3 regions of the Paenibacillus sp. SRL342 genome follow, and region 3 is predicted to be linked to each of the others. Evidence: riboswitches for the same ligand, from Rfam matches in the RefSeq annotation. Region 3 holds a riboswitch; each other region holds the start of a gene.

Region 1 (3,163 bases), 230 kb from region 3:
GCATGGAACCACCGTTCCATCGACAAGCACAGCTGCCTGACCACGTAATGCATGGCAGAAGCCTTTGCCGTCATCTTCAGGTGCATCCAGGCTTGGCCACTGGAACTCATGGTCTTGATTCAGGTATACATTTGGGGCAATTTTGACCCCGCTGCCTGGAACCACTTTCTCCTCAATGCGGAAGTCCAGATTGAACTCACGTTCCAGCACTTCAAGGGTCTCCCGATTTCGATTCATCTGAGCATTCGTGAAGTTATCCTGCGTCAGATTCCACAGCCGGAATGAGATGATGACATTGTGCTTCACCGCTTCGTGTACAAAAGACAGAATGTTGCTCAGGTATCCGTCACGGTCAGTTGAACCTTCATGCCCATCGAAGCTGTGCAGAGAGAAGTTCATCTGTCGCAGCGCCGGTTTGCCAAGCAATTTATGCTGAGTCTTGGGCAGCAGCGTACCATTCGTTGTAATGTTCACCTTGAGTCCCTTCTCATGTGCGGAATCAAGCAGCAGATCTATTTTGGGATGCAACAAGGGTTCGCCTTTGACATGTAGATAAATATGATTGGTGTGTGGTTTAACTTGTTCCAGTATATTGTTGAAGACTTCAGGGTCAATGAATCCTTTGGCACGTTGTGTCTGCGGACAGAAGCTGCATGCCAGATTGCAGATACTTGTGATCTCAATATATACTTTTTTGAACGTTTTCAACTCGGGTCCCCATTCTGCTTCGGAGGGAGCAATCCCACCTGCATTTGTGATCCGGCCAATATGCGCCATCCCTATTATATCGGGTTCATGAGCCAAGGTAAATTGTTCAGTTGTTCAGGTCTGACTCCAAATTCATCTCAAGAATTCCATCAAGCTGCCTCTTTACAGTTCATGTTCGAGTGATATATGCTGAACACATAACTGCATATCTTGAACTTTTGCACTAGGGGAGCCTTACGGCTGAGACGAATATGACTATTCGGACCCTTTGAACCTGATCTGGATCATACCAGCGGAGGGAAGTGGAGCGGCCTTTTAGTAAGCGGAATTTTATCATGTATATGTGAAGATAAACTGCGGATCTAACTTACAGACCCACTCATTTCTCCGGAAATGGGTGGGTCTTTTTTGTTTCTTTTGGCAGAGTGCAAGATGTGGTTGTTATTCCAGCAGTCTGACATCAAGGGGGTGAGGATCAGATGAATAACCATGTAACCATTCACAACATAAGCTTTGCTTTTCCCGAAAAAAAGGATTCCCCCGTGCTCTCCAATGTGTCGCTTCAGGTTCAACAAGGAGAATTTGTCTCGCTCATCGGCTCCAGCGGATCAGGTAAAAGCACGCTCTTCAAGCTACTCGCAGGCTTGCATGAGCCAACCGTTGGCACCATCGATATAGCTGATGTACCGCAAGGACAACGGCTCGGACGAGTCGCTTATATGCCGCAGAAAGATCTGCTGTTATCCTGGCGAACCGTCATGGAGAACTGCATGCTGCCTGCCGAGTTGGCACCAGGCCGACAGGACAAGGACAAGTTACGGGCCAACATTCTAGCTGGGTTGGCAAGGTTCGGCCTGTCGGGTTATGAACAGGCCTATCCAGATGAGTTATCCGGCGGCATGCGGCAGCGGGTGGCATTGCTTCGTACCTTGCTTACAGGCGGGCAGCTCATGTTGCTGGATGAACCCTTCGGTGCACTCGACGCCTTAACCAAACGAGAAATGCATCGCTGGTTGCTGGAGCTGTGGGAGGGCTTTGGCCAAACCGTACTGTTTATTACACATGACATTGAGGAAGCCCTGCTGTTAAGTGACCGTATCATTCTGTTAACTCCAGGAGGGCAAGGTCAGCAGTTGCGGGAGATGATGGTTCCTTTACCACGCCCAAGGCATTCGGACATGATCTACCAACCGGCTCTCGTGCAGATGAGACAACAACTGGAGGAACAATTACATGCAAAGCGATAGAGCTGAGGTTAGCGTCTGGACGTGGTGTTTTAAGTGGCTCTCGAGGTCGTTTTCCCAATATGGTTTGTTTATTGTTCTCATGTTCTTATTACTGGCGGTCTGGGAAGTGATTGTGCGTATGGGATGGGTGCCCTCTTTCATCATTCCTGCACCCACAGCCATCATAGGTTCACTGGTTGAGCATCGTCGTCTGCTGTTGACCATCCATCTGCCTGCTACCTTTATGGAGGTTGTTGTTGGTTTTGTCTTGTCCATAGTGACTGGAATTACGCTGGCAACAGGCATGCATATGAACCGGTCGATTGAAAAGGCCTTGTATCCCTTCATCGTGATCAGTCAGACCATTCCGCTGATTGCCTTGTCTCCCGTATTTATCTTGTGGTTTGGTTACACGTTGTGGAGCAAAGTCGCGGTGGTGTTCTTAATCGCATTCTTCCCCATTGTGGTCAGTACCTACGATGGACTCCGCCAAGGCGATCCGGAGCAGCGTGAACTGCTGCTCACCATGGGCGCCAGCAAGTGGGATATTTTCTGCAAACTCCAGGTTCCGCTGGCACTTCCCTCTTTTTTCTCGGGGCTAAAGATGTCTGTGGTGTACTGCGTGGTTGGTGCAACGATTGGGGAATGGCTTGGTGGCAGCAAAGGTCTCGGATACTTCAGCCGTCGTATGTCCAGCAACATGAACACGGATGCGATGTTTGCATCTATTGTGCTGTTATCCCTGCTGGGGATCGTTTTGTTTGTACTGATTGCCTGGCTAGAGAAACGGTTTAGCATACGGCGGCATGGACATGGAGGCAAAAGAAAAGTTGGATAATACTTAGACAGGAATTAGATGTAAATACAAATCAAAACGATGAATTGAGGAACTTCATTTATGAATAACAAAGGTATATACTCCCTGCTTCCCATCATGCTCATTAGCCTTTTGCTGTTTGTTAGCGGATGCAGCACCACAAATACCGGCAAAAACGCACCAACAACAGATTCTGCAACCCATGCACAACAAACAGACAAGTCTGCAACCGAACCAGCATCAGACGCCAAAGATAAACTGTCCATCATGCTCGACTGGTACCCGAATGCAGTACACTCCTTCATCTATGTGGCTCAGGAAAAAGGGTACTTCGCAGACCAGGGTCTGGATGTCGAAATTCAGATGCCTGCGGATACCAATGATTCACTCAAACTTGTTGCTGCCGGGAAAA
Region 2 (3,163 bases), 290 kb from region 3:
GATATATAAAATGAACTAATGACTGTTACACTTACCACTTCGATGACAGAATAACCTTCCAATCGCTGTTATCCCCAGATTTTTTTGATTCCCTTTCTCTAAAGGGAAAATCCGGTGATAGCGTATGCTTCCGATGAAGCTTTCTTTCAGAAAGCTTTTAGGCGACCGCTTCGCTTTTTCACGTTATTTCTGTCCTCTCCGTCCTCGTGTAAATATTAAGTTCGTTTTATATGAGAAATTTTATTGGGGTAAAAACTCGTTTGTATATGCCTTGCTCACATCGATCTGTTCATCCAGCAGTTTTTTGCTAAACATCCAGTCAGTGTAGTTTTGCCACACTTCCTGTTTTTGTTCTCCCCAGCGCGGGGCGTCATCTGTGTACTTTGGACTAAGCCATTTCTGGCTTGCCAGCACCAATTCCTTATCCAGATCCGGTACAGCCTTGATCAGAATGTTGGCTGCGTCTTCGGGATGATCAATTGCGTATTGATACCCTTCGGAGGTGGCTTTCAGGAATGCTTTCACCAACTCAGGGTCGTTTTGGATCGTTTGCTCGTTGGTTACGAGGACAGGCGTGTAGTAATCCAATGCTTCTGAATAATCCTTCACATATAACATGTTGATCGGTTCCCCGCGCAGTTCGGCTTCAATGCCTGTCCAGGCGTAGAAAATCCACGCAAAATCAATGTCCCGTTTCACTGCGGTGAAAAAGTCAGCGTCACCCATGTTAATGTTTTTCACTTTCGATACATCGGCTCCGTCGCCTTCCATAATGGATTGCATCACGGCTTCTTCCACAGGGGAACCCCAACCGCCATAGGTTTTACCCTCAAAATCTTTCGGTGATTTGATATTCCGATTCGCCGGAGCGGCGAACCCGGATGTATTATGCTGAATAACTGCTGCAATGGAGACGAGAGGAACACCCTGTGTGCGGGCTTGAGTTACACTCTCCTGATAACTTACGCCAAACGGTACTTCATTGGAGGCAACCATCGTATCTGCGCCACCGGCACCTGGTTGTACAATCTCCACGTTCAAGCCTTCGGCCTTGTAAAAACCTTGATCTACAGCTGCATACAGGCCGGTATGATTCGTATTTGGTGTCCAGTCGAGCACCACTTTAATATCTTTCAGGGCGGCAGTGTCACCTTCGTTGCTGCTTTCCGTATTTGTGTTGCCGTTCTGCCCAGCTGGGGCAGCTTCTTTGCCACCACATGCGGCTACAGTCACCATAAGCACGCATAAGAGCAACAATCCCATCGTTTTACGCCATTTCATTTGTGGTTCTCTCCTTCGGTATGTCCGGCCGATTGGCACGGGGTACTCCTTGGCTTCATATCCAATCATCTTGCATAAATCGACAGATTTATACCAGTTGAGATCTGGATAACGTCACTTTTTTTAGCTCTCTGGCTATATAAAAGAACATTAAAAAAGCGCCCCGTATTCCGGGACGCGTGCAGGCGTTAGAGAGGTGGCGTTCAGCCATAGGGCTGTGCCATTTCGATATACTCCGATTCCTACGCTGGCATGATCCAGATCAGGTCTAAGGGTTAGTATCTTGGTGGGATACACTCTCAGCCGGCCAATTCCGACTCCCCTGGGAAACTATGAAGTTACGGGCATTACTAGGTGTAATTATAGGCCAGCGGGTGGAACGTGTCCAGTCAGGAACTGGATGGGGACACGTATGAACTTATCAAACAGGCCGTTATACATATGTATATCAGCCTGTTTAGATGTGTTATTTTCAATAATTATCGTGGCGAATCATATAAGGAAATCTGGCTGAGTGCAAAAGCATCGGATAGTGGGCCATAGCCTCAGTGCTGAGGATCTGGAAGGTTTTCAACAAAAACTTGGATCAAATCCGATGTTTGATATCTCGTCGCATCAGGGCTGCTTTCCCTATTTCAGTGATCAGCTCTTGATCGATTGACCTTGACCGGAGACGCTTGCTTCATTTAAACAACATAATTTAGATACAAAAGGAGATAGTACTGCTATACAAATAATTACTTTTTACATAAAAATGGGGGCGTACTGAATGATCCTTAAAACCATATTCGCAATTATTCTGTCCTATTGTGTCTACGTTTTTTTCACAGCTTACCTTTTATTTTTGGTTCCGTCTCCATCTACTATTGAAAATACGGATATGCAAAAATTGTTAACCGCAGGAAGTACGACAGATCGCGTACTGCTCTTGGAGGACGGCTTTCAATCCGGTCAGGTGAGAATCCAGACCATTCGAGAGGCAAAAACAAGCATCGACCTGGCTTATTACTCCATCCAAAAAGGAAAAACATCTCAACTCTTTTTTGCTGCTTTATTCGATGCAGCTGATCGGGGTGTTCATGTTCGAATCATTTTAGACGGGATTTTTCACAACATGCGCGGAGAATTGCGTGATATTCCTAATGCCATTGCAGCTCACCCCAATGTGGAGTTAAGGTATTATGAACCACTCAACATAGTTATGCCATGGACATGGCATAACCGTCTGCATGACAAGATCTTTCTTGTCGACAACACATATGGCATCATTGGCGGCCAAAATATTGGTGATAGATACATGGCATTGCAACCCAAAAAAGACTATGTATTCGATCGGGATGTCCTTGTTTACAATCCAAACCATAATACGAACAGCACAGTTGTTGAAATGAAAAAATATATAGATCTGTTATGGGAACATCCATTCACCAAACCAGAAAAACATGCCAAACGTCAACATCATGCAAAGGGGTTAAAAGAGCTGGCTCGGCTGGCTCAGTTATATAAAAAAGCTCGGGCTCAGAGCGATCCTTTTGTTAAAGTGTTGCCGAAGGAATGGGCTCAAGAGGCTCTTCGTTCCGACCACGTCGCTTTCATTCACAATCCAATCCAAAGGCTGTATAAAGACCCGATCATGTGGAGAGCATTTGTTCATTTCGCCAATCAAGCAAAGTCGAAGGTGTACCTTCAGACGCCATATGCCATTCCTACCAAGAAAATGAAGAAAGCCGTACATCTGTCGATGAATCCAAAAGCAGAATGGGTCATGGTAACCAATTCAATCCAGCAGACCCCTAACCCTTTGGCTTTCGCGGGATACTTAAGCTCTAAGAAACGGTTGCTTGATACCAATCTGGCCATTTATGAATACCAAGGCCCTTAT
Region 3 (3,163 bases):
CAACAGAGAAGTACCGACTTGGCATCCGAATCTGGGAGCTGTCAGCTCATATGTCCCGCAGTGATGATCCCGCTATTCTGCTGCTGCCTGCGATGGAGCGACTGAGGGATCGATTGGGGGAGACCGTGAGTCTGTACCTGCGTGATGGCAGTGAACGGATTCGGATTCAGGCTGTGCAAAGTGATCAGGCGATTCGCCGAGTTGCTCCCGTTGGTGTTAGACTGCCGCTGTCTGTGGGCGCTTCCAGCAAAGTCCTGATGGCGTTTGCCACGGACGAGGATCGTGAAGAATTGATGAATGGTCCTGAATGGCCGGTATTTATCGATCCAGCGGTGTATTTGGCGCAAATGGTAGACATTCGGGATAACGGATATGCGACGAGTTATGAGGAACGTGAGCCGGGAGCTGCCGCGGTATCGGTACCGATTATGGATCGCAGAGGCAATATTGCAGCCGCACTCTCGGTCTCAGGGCCTGTCAGCCGACTCTCACAGGAGACATTGCATGAATACGCACCTGTGCTAAAGGAAGCTGCTACGCAGATGGGGCTCATGTTATCCTGATGTTGAGGTAAGGTTTTTCTCCAATTGAGTTGGTGTTCTGGAATATAAAGGTTGTTTTTATGTTCCGGTTGCGCTACTCTGTTATGGACGGCCCAGCGGGGCCAGCATCATTGAATATGAACTGCGGCATGTGTATGCCGCAACTTGTTAACGTTACTGGGGGAGTCCGAACTGTCCGGACTGAGACGGAATCGCATGAGATTCCGGACCCTTTGCACCTGATCTGGATCATACCAGCGTAGGGAAGTAATCGGCGATATGACCACAACCACCACATGATGTGACCCTTGTAGGGCTCCGTTAAGGAGCCGCATAAAGGTGCATTATTGGTGATGGACATTAAAAGTCGGTTCCTTCGGGGACCGGCTTTTTTATATACAGTGAACAGGCGATATAGCGCGGATTCTATGGGCCTCTTTTTCAATAACCTGCGAAAGTGGGCTTGGATGAATAGAGAATGCACCATAGATCCATGATCTGTGGCAGCCTCCGTCTGTTGTTAACTGTACATGAAAACTGTCTCCCCTGGTCTGGAGTAGGATCGCTCTTTTCTTCTCTGCATTGCGCATGATTTGGGACAGGTACGTAAGTGAGCTAATGATGATGCCAACCCAAAACCAAGCGAACGAACAATGAGGAGGAGACAAGCGACATGAGTGCAGGAAATCAAACGGGACAACAAGCGATGGAACAGGAACATAACGGTCAGCAGGTGGAAAAGGAAACAAGCGCGGCCGGACGGGTTCAGCCCTTTCCGGGCAGCCGCAAAGTCTACATTCAGGGCTCACGGCCGGACATTGCTGTACCGGAGCGTGAGATAGCCCTTCATGACACGAATACTCCCCAAGGGGTGGAGCATAACGAACCGCTGCGTGTCTACGATACGAGCGGCCCCATGACCGATCCCGCATTTCATGCGGATATCCGTGCAGGTCTGCCATCCCTGCGCACCCGTTGGATCACAGAGCGTGGCGATGTCGAAGCTTATCAGGGCCGTACGGTTAAACCGGAGGATAACGGACTGAAGCCCGGAGGGAAGAGAGCCGGCGCCGAAGAGTATCCCGGATTACGTGGCAAACCCTTGCGGGCACAGCCAGAGCGCTGTGTGACTCAGATGCACTACGCGAGACAGGGAGTCATTACGGCAGAGATGGAATTCGCCGCCATTCGTGAAGGCGTGGAGCCGGAATTTGTACGGCAGGAGCTGGCGAGTGGACGGGCCATCCTGCCGTCTAACATCAATCACCCGGAGAGTGAGCCGATGTTGATCGGTCGTCATTTTCATGTGAAGATCAATGCCAACATTGGCAACTCTGCTGTATCTTCTTCCATCGAGGAAGAGGTCGAGAAGATGACCTGGGCGGTACGCTGGGGATCGGATACCGTAATGGATCTGTCCACAGGCAAAAACATTCATACCACCCGGGAATGGATTATCCGCAATTCACCTGTGCCGATTGGTACGGTACCGCTGTATCAGGCGCTGGAGAAGGTGAATGGCGAAGCGGAAGCGCTGACCTGGGAGTTGTACCGTGACACACTCATTGAGCAGGCAGAGCAGGGCGTGGACTACTTTACGATTCATGCAGGTGTACTGTTGCGATATATCCCGATGACGGCCAAGCGGATGACAGGCATTGTGTCTCGCGGTGGGTCCATTATGGTAGCATGGTGCCTTGCGCATCATCAGGAGAATTTTTTGTACACTCATTTTGAAGAAATCTGCGAGATTATGAAAAGGTATGATGTAGCGTTTTCGCTGGGAGATGGACTCCGTCCAGGCAGTATCTACGATGCCAATGACGAAGCTCAGATGGCGGAACTGGCTACGCTTGGGGAACTGACGCAGATCGCGTGGAAGCATGATGTGCAGGTGATGATCGAAGGTCCAGGGCATGTGCCGATGCATAAGATCAAGGAGAATGTGGACTTGCAGATGGAGATCTGTAAAGAAGCACCGTTCTATACGCTGGGGCCGCTGACGACCGACATTGCCCCGGGTTACGATCACATCACATCCGCCATTGGTGCGGCCATGATTGGCTGGTTTGGCACGTCCATGCTCTGTTATGTTACGCCAAAAGAACATTTGGGCCTGCCCAACAAGGATGATGTGCGGGAAGGGGTCATCGCCTACAAGATCGCAGCTCATGCCGCCGATCTGGCTAAAGGCCATCCGCGTGCTCAGCGCCGCGATGACGCATTGTCCAAGGCACGTTTCGAGTTCCGCTGGCGTGACCAGTTTAACCTGTCACTGGACCCTGAACGTGCGCTGTCCTACCATGATGAGACACTGCCAGCAGAAGGAGCCAAAGAAGCTCATTTCTGCTCGATGTGCGGACCGAAGTTCTGTAGCATGCGCATCACGCAGGACATTCGGGCCTTTGCCGCGGATAAAGGATTGTCCGAGAATGAGGCTGTAGCTGCCGGGATGCAGGAAAAGGCCGAGGAATATCGGACACGTTCCTAGGCGCTGATACAGCGCAAGCTGGGCAGTCTGAAATAGAGATAAAGCCGTTTCTCTCTGTCATTGCAGAGAAGAACGGCTTTTTTTAGTGTTATGTCATGTATGTATTCTTAACCGTACTCAGCCTTTATCA

What was found. Region 3 has a riboswitch for thiamine pyrophosphate ahead of thiC (phosphomethylpyrimidine synthase ThiC). Riboswitches for the same ligand answer to the same signal wherever they lie in the genome.
Region 1: linked by a shared signal. The riboswitch ahead of AC4E8D_RS04620 (ABC transporter ATP-binding protein) and the one ahead of thiC (phosphomethylpyrimidine synthase ThiC) in region 3 are both predicted to bind thiamine pyrophosphate.
Region 2: linked by a shared signal. The riboswitch ahead of AC4E8D_RS02395 (ABC transporter substrate-binding protein) and the one ahead of thiC (phosphomethylpyrimidine synthase ThiC) in region 3 are both predicted to bind thiamine pyrophosphate.

Annotation. Positions count from the first base shown of each region.
Region 1 is NZ_OZ481790.1:1,013,490-1,016,652, reverse strand. Features, by position in the region: gene AC4E8D_RS04625 (radical SAM/SPASM domain-containing protein) at 1-708, opposite strand, end outside; TPP riboswitch at 924-1,026, shown strand; gene AC4E8D_RS04620 (ABC transporter ATP-binding protein) at 1,188-1,955, shown strand; gene AC4E8D_RS04615 (ABC transporter permease) at 1,942-2,772, shown strand; gene AC4E8D_RS04610 (ABC transporter substrate-binding protein) at 2,833-3,163, shown strand, end outside.
Region 2 is NZ_OZ481790.1:495,413-498,575, forward strand. Features, by position in the region: gene AC4E8D_RS02395 (ABC transporter substrate-binding protein) at 241-1,281, opposite strand; TPP riboswitch at 1,503-1,615, opposite strand; gene AC4E8D_RS02400 (phospholipase D-like domain-containing protein) at 2,162-3,163, shown strand, end outside.
Region 3 is NZ_OZ481790.1:781,835-784,997, forward strand. Features, by position in the region: gene AC4E8D_RS03645 (IclR family transcriptional regulator) at 1-563, shown strand, start outside; TPP riboswitch at 712-825, shown strand; gene thiC (phosphomethylpyrimidine synthase ThiC) at 1,249-3,033, shown strand.